2 regions of the Kitasatospora azatica KCTC 9699 genome follow, and region 1 is predicted to be linked to the other one. Evidence: predicted binding sites of a transcription regulator. Region 1 holds the regulator's gene; the other holds the start of a gene.

Evidence for each region. The regulator HrcA, encoded in region 1, represses chaperone genes, less so after heat shock. The targets are predictions, from matches to a motif close to TTNGCACTCNGNNNNNCNGAGTGCNAA.
Region 2: a site for HrcA is predicted at 3,990-4,016, ahead of groL (chaperonin GroEL). Genes of this name have one in related genera too.

What each region holds. Positions count from the first base shown of each region.
Region 1 is NZ_JQMO01000003.1:4,152,134-4,160,608, forward strand. It holds gene htpX (zinc metalloprotease HtpX) at 1-713, opposite strand, end outside; gene hrcA (heat-inducible transcriptional repressor HrcA) at 986-2,149, shown strand; gene dnaJ (molecular chaperone DnaJ) at 2,225-3,367, shown strand; gene BR98_RS29120 (16S rRNA (uracil(1498)-N(3))-methyltransferase) at 3,407-4,156, shown strand; gene BR98_RS29125 (S41 family peptidase) at 4,200-7,460, shown strand; gene BR98_RS29130 (histidine triad nucleotide-binding protein) at 7,533-7,892, shown strand; gene BR98_RS29135 (ribonuclease Z) at 7,899-8,475, shown strand, end outside.
Region 2 is NZ_JQMO01000003.1:2,010,778-2,019,252, reverse strand. It holds gene BR98_RS19640 (hypothetical protein) at 1-383, opposite strand, end outside; gene BR98_RS19635 (PadR family transcriptional regulator) at 380-739, opposite strand; gene BR98_RS19630 (HD domain-containing protein) at 806-1,465, shown strand; gene BR98_RS41435 (DUF4031 domain-containing protein) at 1,446-1,727, opposite strand; gene BR98_RS41430 (hypothetical protein) at 1,724-2,077, opposite strand; gene groL (chaperonin GroEL) at 2,212-3,834, opposite strand; gene BR98_RS19610 (cold-shock protein) at 4,142-4,345, opposite strand; gene BR98_RS19605 (MoaD/ThiS family protein) at 4,925-5,203, opposite strand; gene thrC (threonine synthase) at 5,253-6,533, opposite strand; SAM riboswitch class I at 6,551-6,682, opposite strand; gene BR98_RS19595 (glucosyl-3-phosphoglycerate synthase) at 6,835-7,866, shown strand; gene BR98_RS19590 (alpha,alpha-trehalose-phosphate synthase (UDP-forming)) at 7,871-8,475, shown strand, end outside.

The sequences.
Region 1 (8,475 bases):
GGCCGCCCGGTGAGCTGGGCGGCGGCCCGGTCGGCGGCCAGCTCGCGGTAGCGGGAGAGCAGGCGGGTGAGCAGGAAGCTGATCGCGTACACCACCATCGAGACCAGCGAGACGACCAGGATCATGATGGCGGCGTTGTCGTTGTTGTCGTTGTTCCGGTTGCCGCCCATCATCCCGCTGTAGAGCGCGATCCGGGTGATCGCGCCGGCCAGCACGCCGAGGAAGCCGGCGATGGTCATCACCGCGACGTCCCGGTGCGCGATGTGCGAGAGCTCGTGGGCCAGCACGCCCTCCAGCTCCTCCGGCTCCAGCCGGCGCAGCAGCCCGGTGGTTACGCAGACCACCGCGTTCTGCTCGTTGCGGCCGGTGGCGAAGGCGTTGGGCATGTCGTTGTCGGCCACCGCGACCCGGGGCTTGGGCATGTCGGCCAGCGCGCAGAGCCGGTCAATGGTGCCGTGCAGCTGCGGGTACTGCTCGGGGGTGACCGGGTGGGCCCCCATCGCCCGTTCGGTGATCTTGTCGCTGAACCAGAACTGCGCGACGAACAGGCCGCCGGAGAGCAGCACGATCAGTGGCCAGGCGCCCTTGAGCAGCACGATCAACACACCCGTGAAGCCGACGTAGAGCAGCCCGATCAGGAACATCGTGGTGACCATCCGTCCGGTCAGACCACGGTCGGGAGCAAAGCGGGTGTGAGGGCCGGACGCCGACATATCTGCTCCTTCGTTACGCCGGGCTGTTTGTGTCAGTCCGGGTCGATATCGATGCTGCCACTTCGACCGTCGGCGGGCACCACCCCGACGGGGCGCGACACGTGATCCGTGCGGCATCCCGGGACAGGGCGTTCCTGCTGTCGGACCCGGGCCGTACACTGGCAGATACGGTTTTGGCACTCCTCAGTGCAGAGTGCCAGCCCAAGAACGGACAGTACCGGCAGCGCAGGACCTGGTACCTGAGACAACGCGCGAAGAGGGAGGTGCGTGCCATGTTCGACGAACCCGCGTCCGAGCCGCGTTCGACCGGTCGTGAGCCGGCAGCCGGCGAGCCGGCACACCCGGCGACCTCGCGCGCCGCCCGCCCGCCGGCCACCCGGCCGGCCCGGGCCGCCGCGCCCCGCGCCGCCGCCGGCCACGCGCTGGACGAGCGCAAGCTCTCCGTGCTGCGCGCGATCGTGCAGGACTACGTGGGCACCGAGGAGCCGGTCGGCTCCAAGGCCCTGGTGGAGCGGCACAACCTCGGCGTCTCGCCGGCCACCGTGCGCAACGACATGGCCACCCTCGAAGAGGACGGCTACATCCAGCAGCCGCACACCAGCGCCGGCCGGATCCCCACCGACAAGGGATACCGGCTTTTCGTCGACCGGCTGGCCGAGGTCAAGCCGATGAGCGCCCCCGAGCGCCGGGCGATCCGGCACTTCCTGGACGGCGCGGTCGACCTGGACGACGTGGTGGCCCGCACCGTGCGCCTGCTCGCCCAGCTGACCCGCCAGGTCGCGGTGGTCCAGTACCCCTCGCTGACCAGGTCGACGGTGCGTCACGTCGAGCTGGTGATGCTGGCCCCGACCAAGGTCATGCTGGTGCTGATCACCAACACCGGCCGGGTCGAGCAGCGCCTGGTCGACTGCCCCAGCCCGATCCGCGAGACCACCCTGGCCGACCTGCGGGCCCGGCTGAACGCGCTGGCCGGCGGGCGCCGGTTCCCCGACGTCCCGGCCCTGGTCGAGGACCTGCCGGCCTCGTTCGAACCGGCCGACCGCCCGATCGTCACCACCGTGCTCAGTACTCTGTTCGAGTCCCTGGTGGAGCAGAACGAGGAGCGGATCATGCTGGCCGGCACGGCCAACCTGACCCGCTTCGGCCACGACTTCCCGCTCAGCATCCAGCCGGTGCTGGAGGCGCTGGAGGAGCACGTGGTGCTGCTGCGGCTGCTCGGCGAGACCACCGACGGCGGAATGACCGTGCGGATCGGGCGCGAGAACGAGTACGAGGGCCTGAATTCCACCTCCGTGGTCTCGGTCGGCTACGGTTCGGGCGATGAGAGCGTGGCCAAACTCGGCGTGATCGGGCCGACCCGGATGGACTACCCCGGCACCATGGGGGCAGTACGGGCGGTGGCACGGTACGTGGGGCAGATCCTGGCCGAGTCGTAACACCACCGGCCTGCGGCAGTCCGCAGGCCGGGCACAGTCACAGCACTTCTAGAGGCGGAACAAGCGGAGCATTTGGTGGCCACGGACTACTACGCGGTACTCGGCGTCCGACGGGACGCGGGGCAGGACGAGATCAAGAAGGCGTTCCGACGCCTCGCCCGTGAACTGCACCCGGACGTCAACCCGGACCCGAAGACGCAGGAGCGGTTCAAGGAGATCAACGCCGCCTACGAGGTGCTCTCCGACCCGGCCAAGCGCCAGGTCTACGACCTCGGTGGCGACCCGCTCTCGCCGAACGGCGGTGGCGGCGCGGGCGGCTTCGGCGCGGGCGCGGCCGGCTTCGGCTTCTCCGACATCATGGACGCCTTCTTCGGCGCCGCCTCCGGCCAGCGTGGTCCGCGTTCGCGCACCCGCCGCGGCCAGGACGCGATGATCCGCCTGGAGATCACCCTGGAGGAGGCCGCCTTCGGCACCACCAAGGAACTCCAGGTCGACACCGCCGTCACCTGCACCACCTGCAACGGCGAGGGCGCGGCCCCCGGCACCACCGCGCAGACCTGTGACATGTGTCGCGGCAAGGGCGAGGTCTCCCAGGTCACCCGGTCCTTCCTGGGCCAGGTCATGACCTCCCGCCCGTGCCCGCAGTGCCAGGGCTTCGGCACCGTGGTCCCCACCCCCTGCCCCGAGTGTGCCGGCGACGGCCGGGTGCGGGCCCGCCGCACCCTCACGGTCAAGATCCCCGCCGGTGTCGACAACGGCACCCGGATCCAGCTGGCCGGCGAGGGCGAGGTCGGCCCGGGCGGCGGCCCGGCCGGCGACCTCTACGTGGAGATCGCCGAGACCGCGCACCCGACCTTCCAGCGCCGCGGCGACGACCTGCACTGCACCGTCACCATCCCGATGACGGCCGCCTCGCTCGGCACCCAGGTCCCGCTGCAGACCCTGGACGGCCTGGAGGAGGTCGACATCCGGCCCGGCACCCAGTCCGGCCAGTCGATCCCGCTGCACGGACGCGGTGTCACGCACCTGCGCGGCGGCGGCCGGGGCGACCTGATAGTGCATGTCGAGGTGCAGACGCCCACCAAGCTCGACCCCGAGCAGGAGGACCTGCTGCGCCGGCTGGCCGTGCTGCGCGGCGAGGAGCGGCCCTCGGGCCAGTTCGCGCCCGGGCAGCAGGGGCTGTTCTCCCGGTTGAAGGACGCCTTCAACGGCCGCTGACGCCTGCTCACCCACCTCCAGGAACCCAGGACGCTCCGCATGACCGCACCTGTCTTCGTCGTCGGAACCGACCGGCTGACCGCTGCCGCGCCCGGCGCGGTGGTCCGCCTCGACGGGCCCGAGGGCCGGCACGCGGCCGCGGTGAAGCGGCTGGAGGTGGGCGAGGCGGTCACCCTGACCGACGGCCTGGGCCTGGGCGGGCACGGCACCGTGAGCGCCCTGCACGGCAAGGACGCGCTCGAGGTCACGCTGGCCGAGCTGCGCGCCGAGCCCGCGCCCAGTCCGCGGATCACCGTGGTGCAGGCGCTGCCCAAGGGTGACCGGGGCGAGCTCGCGGTGGAGACCATGACCGAGGTCGGGGTGGACGTGGTGATCCCCTGGTCGGCCTCGCGCTGCATCACCCAGTGGAAGGGCGACCGGGGCGCTAAGGCGCTGGCCAAGTGGCGGGCCACCGCCCGGGAGGCCGGCAAGCAGGCCCGCCGACTGCGCTTCCCCGAGGTGCGCGAGCCGATGACCACCCGTCAACTGGCGCCGCTGCTGGCCGCCGCGGCCTTCGCTGCGGTGCTGCACGAGGAGGGCGCCGAGCCACTGGCCACCGCCGCCCTGCCGACCGACGGCGAGCTGGTGCTGATCGTCGGCCCCGAGGGCGGGGTCAGCCCCGAGGAGCTCGCCGCCTTCGCCGAGGCCGGCGCCAAGCCCTACCGCCTCGGTCCGTCGGTGCTGCGCACCTCCACGGCGGGCGTCGCGGCGGGCGCGCTGCTGCTCGGGCGGACCGGTCGCTGGTCCTGAGAATCGGTGGTCCCCACCACCCCGTCCTGCATAACCTGACGCGGTGACGGAAACCGAGAGCATCCCCGCGGGCGCCTACCTGCGCCATCCCCACCTGCACGGCGATCTGCTGACCTTCGTCGCCGAGGACGACGTCTGGCTCGCGCCGCTGGAGGGGGGTCGGGCCTGGCGGCTGACGGCCGACCGGGCACCGGTCTCCCACCCGCGCTTCTCGCCCGACGGGCGCACCATCGCCTGGACCTCCACCCGGGACGGTGCGGCCGAGGTGTACGCGGCCCCGGTGGACGGCGGCGAGGCCCGCCGGCTGACCCACTGGGGGGCCGCCACCCGGACCCTGCTGCGCGGCTGGACCCCGCAGGGCGAGCCGGTGGCGATCACCAGTGCGGGACAGCCGACCGCCCGTCAGGCCTGGGCCTTCGCGGTGCCGTTGGACGGCGGCGAGCCGCGCCGGCTGCCCTACGGCCCGGTCGGTGGCCTGGCCTTCGAGCCGCACCGGGACCGGGTGCTGCTGCTCTCCGCGTACAGCCTGGAGCCGGCCCGCTGGAAGCGCTACCGCGGCGGCACCGCCGGCAAGCTCTGGATCGGCGAGACCGGCGGCGAGTTCGCCCGGCTTCACACCGAGCTCGACGGCAACATCGAGTCCGTGATGTGGGTGGGCGAGAGGATCGCCTTCCTGTCCGACCACGAGGGCACCGGCCGGCTCTACTCCAGCCTCCCCGACGGCTCCGACCTGCGCGCCCACACCGAGCCCGGAGACTTCTACGCCCGCAACGCCGCCACCGACGGCACCCGGGTGGTCTGGCACAGCGGTGGCGGGCTCTGGCTGCTGGACAGCCTCGACGGCCACGCCAGGCCCCGCCCGCTGGACATCCGGCCGGCCGGCCCGCGCACCGGCCGCCGCCCGTACCCGCTGCCCGCCGCCGGCCGGCTGGAGTCGGCCGCCCCGGACGCCACCGGCCGCGCCGTGGCCGCCGTGGTGCGCGGCACCGTGCACTGGCTGACCCACCGCGAGGGCCCGGCCCGGGTGCTGGAGGAGACACCCGGGGTACGGGCCCGGCTGGCCCGAGTGGTCCCGCCGGCCGACGAGGACGGCGCCCAGGGCGTGGTCTGGGTGACCGACGCCGAGGGCGAGGACGCCCTGGAGTACGCCCCCGACGCGCTCGGCACCGAGCGTCGCCGGCTCGCCGCCGGGCAGCTCGGCCGGGTGCTCTCCCTGGTGGTGGCGCCCGACGGCAAGCAGCTGGCGATCGCCGCGCACGACGGCCGGGTGCTGCTGGTGACCCTGGCCGACGGCGCCGTCCGCGAGCTGGCGCGCAGTCAGGACGGCGAGGTCAGCGGCCTGGTCTTCGCGCCCGCCTCGGACTGGCTGGCCTGGTCGCAGCCGACCTTGGGCCCCTGGTCACTGCGCCAGATCATGCTGGCCGAGCCGGCCACCGGGACCGTCACCGAGGCCACCCAGCAGCGCTTCGTGGACAGCGCGCCCGCCTTCACCGCCGACGGCAAGCACCTGGCCTTCCTGTCGCTGCGCAACTTCGACCCGGTCTACGACGCGCACAGCTTCGACCTGGGCTTCCCCACCGGCGCCCGCCCCTACCTGATCACGCTGGCCGCCGACACCCCGTCGCCGTTCGGCCCGCAGCGCGGTGGCCGGCCGGTGGACGGCGCCGAGGAGAAGGAGGAGGAGAAGCCGAAGCCGACCGCGGAGGGCGAGGAAGCGGAGGCCGACGCGGACGCGGCGGAGCAGCCCCCGGCCGGCACCACCGTCGACCTCACCGGCCTGGCGGACCGGATCGTCCCGTTCCCGGTCGAGGGCGGCCGGTTCGGCACCCTGCGGGCGGCCAAGGACGGCCTGCTGTGGACCAGGTACCCGGTGGTCGGCGAACTCGGCGACGACGCCGCCACCCCGGACGACGAACGGCCGGGCCCGGTGCTGGAACGCTTCGACCTGCGCAAGTTGCGGGCCGAACAACTGCTGGACAGCCTGGACTCCTTCCAGGTCAGCGGCGACGGCAGCCGGCTGGCCGTGCTGGACGGCGGCGAGCTGCGGATCGTCCCGGCCGACCGCAAGGCCGGCGAGGAGGACGAGGTCCGGGTCGACCTGGCCCGGCTGCGGGTCACCGTGGACCCGGCGGCCGAGTGGCGGCAGATGTTCGACGAGAACGGTCGCCTGATGCGCGACAACTTCTGGCGGGCCGACCTGGGCGGCTTCGACTGGGCCGGCGCACTGGCCCGCTACCGCCCGCTGGTCGAGCGGCTCGGCTCGCACGACGACCTGGTCGACCTGCTCTGGGAGGTGGTCGGCGAGCTGGGCACCTCGCACGCCTACGTCTCGCCGCCCGGGCGCGGCTCGGCCGCCGCCCGCCCGCTCGGCCGGCTCGGCGCCGACCTGCTGCGCGAGGGCGAGGAATGGCGGATCGCCCGGATCCTGCCCGGCGAGTCCTCCGACCCGAGGGCCCGCTCGCCGCTGGCCGCCCCCGGTGTGGCGGTGCGTCCGGGCGACGTGCTGCTGGCCGTCGACGGCCGGCCGGTCGACCCGGTCACCGGCCCGGCCCCGCTGCTGGCCGGCACCGCCGGGCAGCCGGTGGAACTGACCGTCCGGCACGCCGACGGCACGGTGCGCCACCCGGTGGCGGTGCCGCTGGCCGACGACGAGCCGCTGCGCTACCACGACTGGGTGCGCGGGCGCCGGGCCGCGGTCCGCGAGCTGTCCGGCGGCCGGCTCGGCTACCTGCACATCCCCGACATGATGAGCGCCGGCTGGGCCCAGTTCCACCGCGACCTGCGGGTGGAGATGGCCAAGGAGGGCCTGCTGGTCGACCTGCGGGAGAACCGCGGCGGCCACACCTCGCAGCTGATCGTGGAGAAGCTGGCCCGTCGGATCGTCGGCTGGGGCATGGGTCGCGACCTGGCCACCTTCGACCCGTACCCGGGCGACGCCCCGCGCGGCCCGGTGGTGGCGCTGGCCGACGAGCACGCCGGCTCGGACGGCGACATCGTCAACGCTGCGATCCAGGCGCTGGGCATCGGCCCGGTGGTCGGCACCCGCACCTGGGGCGGGGTGATCGGCATCGACGGCCGCTACAGCCTGGTCGACGGCACCGCCGTCACCCAGCCCAAGTACGCGACCTGGCTGGAGGGCTACGGCTGGGGCGTGGAGAACCGCGGGGTCACCCCGGACGTCGAGGTGCCGATCGCGCCGCACCACTGGGCGGCGGGGGAGGACCCGCAGCTGGGCACGGCGGTCCGGATCGCGCTCGACGCGCTGGTGGCCACCCCGGCCAAGACCCCGCCGTCCCTTCCGTAACAGGGCTACTGGTCCGGTAGGTTGGCGGGACGTCAGCACGTGCCCGCCAACCTACTCGGAGACTGTCCCGCCATGGCCGACCAGCGCGATCCCGACTGCCTCTTCTGCAAGATCGTCACCGGTGACATCCCGGCCACCGTGGTCCGCGAGACCGAGCGCACCCTGGCGTTCCGCGACATCAAGCCGCAGGCGCCCACCCACGTGCTGGTGATCCCCAAGGACCACTACCCGAACGCCGCCACGCTGGCCGCCGCGGACGCCGAGCTGACCGCCGCCGTCCTCTCCGAGGCCGCCGGGGTGGCCGCGGACGAGCACATCGCCGAGTCCGGCTACCGGCTGATCTTCAACACCGGCGCGGCCGCCGGCCAGACCGTCTTCCACGCTCACGTGCACGTGCTCGGCGGCGAGCAGTTCCACGAGGGCCTGGTTTGAGCCCCGATGTCCGCCCGTGAACTCGTCGTCCTCGGCACGGCCAGCCAGGTGCCGACCCGGCACCGCAACCACAACGGCTACCTGCTGCGCTGGGACGGCGAGGGCCTGCTCTTCGACCCGGGCGAGGGCACCCAGCGGCAGATGCTGCACGCCGGGGTCTCGGCCACCGACCTGACCCGGATCTGCGTCACGCACTTCCACGGCGACCACAGCCTCGGCCTGGCCGGGGTGGTCCAGCGGATCAACCTGGACCGGGTCCCGCACCCGGTGCACGCCTACTACCCGGCCAGCGGCCAGGTCTTCTTCGACCGGCTGCGCGCGGCCACCGCCTTCCACGAGACGGCCGAGCTGCGCCCGCACCCGATCGGCGAACCGGGCGTCCTGGAGGCGACGGGCGCGCCCTTCACCCTGGAGGCCGTCCGGCTCTCGCACCCCGTGGAGGCCTTCGGCTACCGGCTGACCGAGCCCGACGGGCAGCGCCTGCTGCCCGCGAAGCTGGCCGCGCTCGGCCTGCGCGGCCCGGCGGTGGGGCGGCTGCAGCGCGAGGGCCGGATCGAGCTGGACGGGCGCACCGTGACCCTGG
Region 2 (8,475 bases), 2.1 Mb from region 1:
CGGGCCACGGTGGCGCGGCCCAGCAGCACCGCCGGCAGGGCCGGCAGCGCCAGCCCGTACGGCGCGAGCCAGAGCAGGCCGCTCAGCCCGACCCGGCCGAGGTCCAGGAAGAGCAGCCCCCAGACCAGCGCGACCCCGGCCCCCATCCCCGCCACCAGCGGCGCGGCCGCCCCGAGCAGTTGCCCGAGCGGCTGGCTCGCCGTCAGCCGCAGCCGCTGCCGCGCCCCGTGCGCGGCGACCCCGTACAGCTCGCGCAGCCGGACGAACCGGCCCGCCCCGGCGGTGGCGTCGGCGTAGACCGCCGCGATCTCCGGACCGCGCTCGGCCCGGTACCGCTTCGAGAAGAGCCGCAGCACCAGCCGCAGCGTCCGATCATCCGTCATGCCAACGCCCCCCTGGCGATCGACCGGCCGGCCGGCCGGACAACGGTGAGCCGGCGGTGCGCCTCGGCGGCCACGGCGCGCAGCCGCTCGACCTCCTCGGCGAGCACCGTGCGGCCCGGGTCGGTCAGCGCATAGGTGCGCCGGGCCCGGCCGTCCACCACCTCGTCCCGCTCGACCCGGATCAGCCCCTGGTCGAGCAGCCGGTCCAGTGCGGCGTACAGCGTACCGGTGCGCATCTTCACCCGGCCCGCGGAGATCGCGTCGATCTCCTGAATCAGCGCATAGCCGTGCCTGGGGGCATCGGCCAGCGCGGTGAGCAGGAGCAGCGTCGGCTCCTGTATGGCCCGTCCTGTCATGCATCTACATATACCGTTCATCGGCATATAGGTCCAGTGATCGACTGACTGGGTTTCAGGAGCAGAATGACGGTCATGGCAACCGAGGCCCACCCCGCGACCGATGCCCTGCTGGACCGCTGGACCGCGCTGCTGCAGCGCTGCGGCACCACCGCCGACCCGGTGCCGTACGGCCGCGAGCTGCTCCGGCGCTGGGCCGAGCCGCAGCGCCGGTACCACACCACCGACCACCTGCTGGCGATGCTGGACCAGATCGACCTGCTCGCCGAGCACGCCGCCGACCCGGACACCGTCCGGCTGGCCGCCTGGTTCCATGACGCCGTCTACAAGCCGGACCGCAGCGAGAACGAGGAGCGCAGCGCCCAGCTGGCGATCCGCGCGCTGCGCGAGGCGGGCGTGGCCGAGCCGCGGATCGAGGAGGTGGCGCGGCTGGTCCGGCTGACCGTCAGCCACCACCCGGAGCCCGGCGACCGGGACGGCGAGGTGCTCTGCGACGCCGATCTCGCGGTCCTCGGCGGGGCCGCCGAGCAGTACGCGGCGTACGCGGCCGCCGTCCGCGCGGAGTACTCCTTCGTGCCCGAGCAGGCGTTCCGCACCGGCCGCGCGGCGATCCTGCGCCAACTCCTCGCGCTGCCCGGCCTCTACCGCACCCCCACCGCCGTCGAGCGCTACACCGAGCGGGCCCGGGCCAACCTGGCCGCCGAGCTCAGCTCGCTGGAGTCGTAGCGACGGTCCGGGCCTTCCGCCGGCGCAGGCCGGCCGCCGTCAGCCTCGCCACCAGCTCCTTGCTGCCGACCGGCACGGCGCCGGCCGCCAGCGCGTCCCGGTAGCGGCTCTCCGGCAGGTCGTAGTGGTCCCGCTCGAAGCCACGCGGCGGCACGCCCAGCCGTTCGGCGAAGGCGTGCAGCTCCTGGTACGACTCGTCGCTCACCAGGTGCGACCAGAGCCGCCCGTGCCCGGGCCAGACCGGGGGGTCGATCAGGATCACGAGAGCGATCCGACGGGCGCCACCGGGACGCCCTCCTTGCCGCACACCCAGTGCGGGTCGGGCCCGAGCTCCGGCTCCACGCTCAACGCGTGCAGATCGCCGTCCGCCGCCGCGCAGGCCTCGCAGAGCGGCCACCGCCCGTACCCCTCCAGCAGCGCGTCCTGGACGTCCTGCGCCACCAGCCCCAGCACGTACTCCGCCCCGTCCGGCCACTGCTCCAGCCACCAGCGCCGGTGCGTCACGGCGTCCTCGACCAGCGAGACCACGGCGGCATCCGCCACGTCCCGGGCGGCGAGGTCGGCGAGGATCAGCGCCCGGGCGCCGTGCAGGGCGGTTTCGATGTCGGCCATCCGTCCATTGTCCCGCACGCGAAAGGCGGCCCCGCACGGGAAAGGCGGTCCGGCGTGCAAGGCGGTCCCGCATGCGAAAGGGCGGCCTCCCGAAGGAGACCGCCCTGTCAGAACACCCGATCCTTGAGGAAGGATCAGAAGTCCATGTCACCGCCCGGCATGCCGCCGCCGGCGGCCGCGGCGGCCTTCTCCGGCTTGTCGGCGATGACGGCCTCGGTGGTGAGGAAGAGCGCCGCGATGGAGGCGGCGTTCTGCAGCGCGGAACGGGTGACCTTGGCGGGGTCGATGATGCCCGCGTCGATCAGGTTGACGTACTCGTTGGTCGCGGCGTTCAGGCCGTGGCCGGCGGGCAGGTTGCGGACCTTCTCCACCACGACGCCACCCTCGAGGCCGGCGTTGGTGGCGATCTGCTTGATCGGGGCCTCCAGCGCGACCTTCACGATGTTGGCACCGGTGGCCTCGTCGCCCTCGAGCTCGAGCTTGTCGAACGCGACACCGGCCTGCAGCAGCGCCACGCCACCACCGGCGACGATGCCCTCCTCGACGGCCGCCTTGGCGTTGCGCACGGCGTCCTCGATGCGGTGCTTGCGCTCCTTGAGCTCGACCTCGGTCGCCGCGCCGGCCTTGATGACGGCCACGCCGCCGGCCAGCTTGGCGAGGCGCTCCTGGAGCTTCTCGCGGTCGTAGTCCGAGTCGCTGTTCTCGATCTCCGCGCGGATCTGGTTGACCCGGCCGGCGACCTGGTCGCTGTCGCCGCCACCGTCGACGATGGTGGTCTCGTCCTTGGTGATGACCACCTTGCGGGCGGTGCCCAGCAGGTCGAGGCCCGCGTTCTCGAGCTTGAGGCCGACCTCCTCGGAGATCACGGTGCCGCCGGTCAGGATGGCGATGTCGCCCAGCATGGCCTTGCGGCGGTCGCCGAAGCCCGGGGCCTTGACGGCGACGGACTTGAAGGTGCCGCGGATCTTGTTGACCACCAGGGTGGACAGGGCCTCGCCCTCGACGTCCTCGGCGATGATCAGCAGCGGCTTGCCGCTCTGCATGACCTTCTCGAGGAGCGGCAGCAGGTCCTTGACCGAGCCGATCTTGGAGTTGGCGATCAGGATGTACGGGTCGTCGAACGACGCCTCCATCCGCTCCAGGTCGGTGGCGAAGTAGGCCGAGATGTAGCCCTTGTCGAAGCGCATGCCCTCGGTGAGCTCGAGCTCCAGACCGAAGGTGTTGCTCTCCTCGACGGTGATGACGCCTTCCTTGCCGACCTTGTCCATGGCCTCGGCGATGAGCTCGCCGATCTGGGTGTCAGCGGCGGAGATCGAGGCGGTCGCGGCGATCTGCGACTTGGTCTCGACGTTCTGGGCCTGGGCCAGCAGCTGGTCCGAGACGGCCGCGACGGCCTTCTCGATACCGCGCTTCAGGGCCATCGGGTTGGCGCCGGCGGCCACGTTGCGCAGACCCTCGCGCACCAGGGCCTGGGCCAGCACGGTGGCGGTGGTGGTGCCGTCACCCGCGACGTCGTCGGTCTTCTTCGCGACCTCCTTGACGAGCTCCGCGCCGATCTTCTCGTAGGGGTCCTCGAGCTCGATCTCCTTGGCGATGGAGACACCGTCGTTGGTGATCGTGGGGGCGCCCCACTTCTTCTCAAGGACGACGTTGCGGCCCTTGGGGCCCAGCGTCACCTTGACGGCGTCGGCAAGCTGGTTCATGCCGCGCTCAAGGCCGCGGCGAGCTTCCTCGTCAAACGCGATGATCTTGGCCATCGGAAGTGGTCCTCCAGGACACGGTCGACTGCTCGGACCAGAGGTGCCCGCGACGGACGGCCCTGGTATGCGGGGGTCCTGTCCCCTACCGCTCCCGGGGGCCTCACCGGCCGGTCCGTTTGTCACTCTCACACTGCGAGTGCTAACGCCAATGATTAGCACTCTGGGGTGGCGAGTGCAAGCTCCTGGCGAGAGCCGCCGCACACAGCGGCAGGCCCGCACCCCCTCCCCTGACGGGGAGTCGGGTGCGGGCCTGCCGCTTGGTCCACCAGCTCGGTGAGAGCCGAGGCTCCGAGGTTCGGAAAGGTCAGCCCGCCGCGCGGACCATGTCCGCCTGCGGGCCCTTCTGCCCCTGGGAGATCTCGAACTCGACCCGCTGGCCCTCTTCAAGGGTGCGGTAGCCGTCCATCTGGATCGCGCTGTAGTGGACGAACACGTCCGCACCACCGTCGACCGCGATGAAGCCGTAGCCCTTCTCCGCGTTGAACCACTTGACGGTGCCCTGAGCCATTCCGATCTCCCCTAGTGCTGTGCTGGCCCTTCACGTGCCCGCAGGTCGCGGGCCCGGGTCTGGCGGACCAACCCGAGGTGTCCCCCCTGGGCATGGCCCTGCATGCCGCACCGCTCCACCCCAGAACGCCAGTTGGCGTCGAACGGGGCAGGCGAGTGCGTCGACCGCGGCTGAATGTATCCGCATCGGAGCCCTGAGCAACAGGGCCACTCCTGCCGAATTCGACCGGGCCCTTAAGGGATATGCGGGGATGAATGCGACAGAAACTGACAATTCATCGGGGACATAGCGGACGAAAACCGCGAATTGTCCAGATAATTCTGACGAGTCGCCGACATGATTCCGGTGGTACATCGGCAGTTGCGTCTCAGCGGACGGACTCTTTCCCGGGCCCTGAGCGCCACTCAAGTCGGGGACAGCCTATGCCCTGCCGGAGGGCACCACGGACACGCCCGGGCGACGGCGCGGACACGCCTCGGACACGGCCCCGGAACCGGCCGCAGAACCGGCCCGGACACGGCACGGGGCGCCACCCGGCCCGAAGGCCGTGCGGCGCCCCGCAAGCGCGCTGAGCAGGCCTCAGCAACCCCCCGCCACCGCCGGAATGATCGAGATCCCGGCGCCGTCCTTGATCTCGGTGGCCAGACCCTCGGCGAACCGCACGTCGTCGTCGTTGACGTAGACGTTGACGAAGCGGCGCAGCTTGCCGGTGTCGTCCAGGATCCGCGCGCTGATCCCGGCGTAGTTCTTCTCCAGGTCGGCGACGATCTCGGCCAGCGTGGCGCCCTCGGCGGTCACCTCGGCGGCGCCGTCGGTGTAGGGGCGCAGGATGGTCGGAATGCGGACGGTGGCGCTCATGGGGTGTCTCCTCAATGCAAAGTTCGGCTTTGCAAAGTTTGCAAAGCGGTCAGGACGCCAGGCCGGCGGCGCGGAACGACTCCAGGGTGGGCCGAATGGTCGCGGTCAGACCGGCGTCGGCGACCGCGTCCAGGGTCTTCAGACCGTCCCCGGTGTTGATCGCCACGGTCTCCTTGGCCGGGTCGAGCTGCCCGCTCTCGACCAACTTCTTGAGCACCCCGATGGTCACGCCGCCCGCGGTCTCGGCGAAGATCCCCTCGGTCCGGGCCAGCAGCTTGATCGCGGCCACCACCTCGGCGTCGGTGACGTCCTCCACCGCACCACCGGTGCGCCGGGCGATGTCCAGCACGTACGGGCCGTCGGCCGGGTTGCCGATCGCCAGCGACTTGGCGATGGTGTCCGGCTTGACCGGGCGGATCACGTCGTGGCCGGCCTTGAAGGCGGCGGAGACCGGCGAGCAGCCGGCCGCCTGGGCGCCGAAGATCTTGTACGGGCGGTCCTCGACCAGGCCGAGCTTGATCAGCTCCTGCAGGCCCTTGTCGATCTTGGTGAGCTGGGAGCCCGAGGCGATCGGGATCACGATCTGCTCCGGCAGCCGCCAGCCGAGCTGCTCGCAGATCTCGTACGCCAGCGTCTTGGAGCCCTCGCCGTAGTACGGCCGCAGGTTGACGTTGACGAAGCCCCAGCCCTCGCCGACCGGGTCACCGATCAGCTCGGAGCAGAACCGGTTCACATCGTCGTAGTTGCCCTCGATGCCGACCAGCTCGCCGCCGTAGACACCGGCCATCACGACCTTGCCCTGCTCCAGGTCGTGCGGGATGAAGACGCAGGACTTGAACCCGGCCCGGGCCGCCGCCGCGCCGACCGCACCGGCCAGGTTGCCGGTGGAGGAGCAGGACAGCGTGGTGAAGTCGAACGCACGGGCCGCCTCGATCGCGCAGGCCACCACCCGGTCCTTGAAGGAGTGGGTCGGGTTGCCCGAGTCGTCCTTGACGTGCAGCTGGGCGGTGAAGCCCAGCTCGCGGCCCAGGTTGTCGGCCTTGACCAGCGGGGTCCAGCCCGGGTTCAGGTTGGGCTTGCCGGCGACGTCGGCCGGCACCGGCAGCAGCGGGGCGTAGCGCCAGATCGAGGCCGGACCGGCCTCGATCCGCTTGCGCAGCTCCTCGGCCTGGTAGCCGCTGTAGTCGTAGGCGATCTCCAGCGGACCGAAGCACTCGAGGCAGGCGAAGCTCGGACCGAGCGGGAACTTGGTACCGCACTCGCGACAGGACAGCGAAGCGGCGGGGCCGAGGTCGACGGTGGACGACTCGACAGGGGTAGCGGTAGCCATGATGGCGGAGGCCTCTCTCCTCATCTTCCCCGTGGCGCGGGCGCGCCACAGGACGGAATTGGCACCTGTCCCGCCGGGGCCTGCGATGGCCGGACGAGAAGGTTGCCGGGACGTCGACGGGCCGTTCCCTCAGTCCCTCTGGATGAGCTCTGTGAAGTTGTGGTCCTGCATCTGCTGGGCTGTCTGCGCAGCCGACCCCGGCGTGCGAAGGTCTCACCGCAGTACGAAGACTGTAACCGAAGGCCGGGAAGCTGACCCCGGCCGTCCGCAACGCGAGACGAGATTCACGAGGAGCGAGATTTTGCCTGCCGAGGAGCCCGGGCCCGCGCTGATTCCCGAGGCCGCGGACTGGCTGCGCCGCCGGTCCTGGAGCGCGGCCGACCGGCCGACCGCCGAGCTGCTCGCCGCCAAGCGGGCGGCCGGCCCGGCCGGCACGGTCAGCGTGGTGCTGCCCGCGCTGGACGAGGAGTCCACGGTGGGCGGGATCGTGGAGGTGATCCGGCGCGAACTGATGGAGCGACTGCCGCTGGTGGACGAGCTGGTGGTGGTCGACTCCGGCTCGGCGGACCGCACCGCCGAGGTGGCCGCGGCGGCCGGCGCCCGGGTGGTGCACCGGGACGCGATCCTGCCCCGACTCGAACCGGTGCCCGGCAAGGGCGAGGTGCTCTGGCGCTCGCTGCTGGTCACCAGCGGCGAGATCGTCTGCTTCATCGACGCCGACCTGCGCGAGTTCGATCCGGCCTTCGTCTCCGGCATCGTCGGCCCGCTGCTCACCGACCCCGGGATCCAGCTGGTCAAGGCCATGTACGACCGGCCCCTGGAGACCGACGGGGCGGTGGTGCCGGCCGGCGGCGGCCGGGTCACCGAGCTGGTCGCCCGCCCGCTGCTCAACCTGCACTGGCCTCGGCTGGCCGGCTTCGTGCAGCCGCTCGGCGGCGAGTACGCGGCCCGCCGCGGCCTGCTGGAACGGCTGCACTTCCCGACCGGCTACGGGGTGGAGCTCGGCCTGCTGGTGGACGCGCTGGAGCTGGTCGGCCTGGACGCGCTGGCCCAGGTGGACGTCGGCGTGCGCCACCACCGCCACCAGGACAGCCAGGCGCTGGGCCGGATGGCCGCCACCATCTACCGCACCGCCCTGGAGCGCCTGGACCGCACCCACCGCCTGAAGGCCGCCGAGGACCTGGCCCGTCCGGTCCTCACCCAGTTCTCCCGCGACCCTCGGACCAGGGACTTCAGCGCCCACAGCCACCCGATCACGGCTTTGGAGCGTCCTCCGATGATCGAGGTCCCGGAGTACTCGACGTTTGCCACCGGACGACCCCGGCAAGGTTGAACACATGGCCGCTCTCACGACCGCGCGCATCCTGGTGGCTTCCAACCGGGGGCCGGTCTCCTTCTCCAGCGCCCCCGACGGGACGTTGACCTTGCGACGCGGGGGCGGCGGACTGGTCTCGGGGCTGTCCGCGATCGACGACCCGAACGCCGTCTGGGTCTGCGCGGCGCTCGGCGAGGCGGACCGGGCGGCGGCCGGGCGCTCCCCGCACGGGCGGCTCGACCGGGGCGGCTTCGACGTCGGCGGACAGGCCGTCCGGATGCTGGACATCGACCCCGAGGTCTTCGACCAGGCCTACAACGGGGTGGCCAACTCCACCCTCTGGTTCCTGCACCACATGCTCTACAACACCCCGGCCGCCCCCGCCTTCGACGCCGAGGCCGCCGAGCAGTGGCGGGCCTTCGAGGCCTACAACACGGCCTTCGCCGAGGCGCTGGCCGCCGAGGCCGCCGAGGGCGCCGCCGTGCTGGTGCAGGACTACCACCTGACCCTGGTCCCGGCGCTGCTCCGCGAACTCCGCCCCGACCTGCGGATCGGCTACTTCCTGCACACCCCGTGGGCGCCCGCCGACTACTTCCGGCTGCTGCCGGACCCGCTCGCCACGGCCGT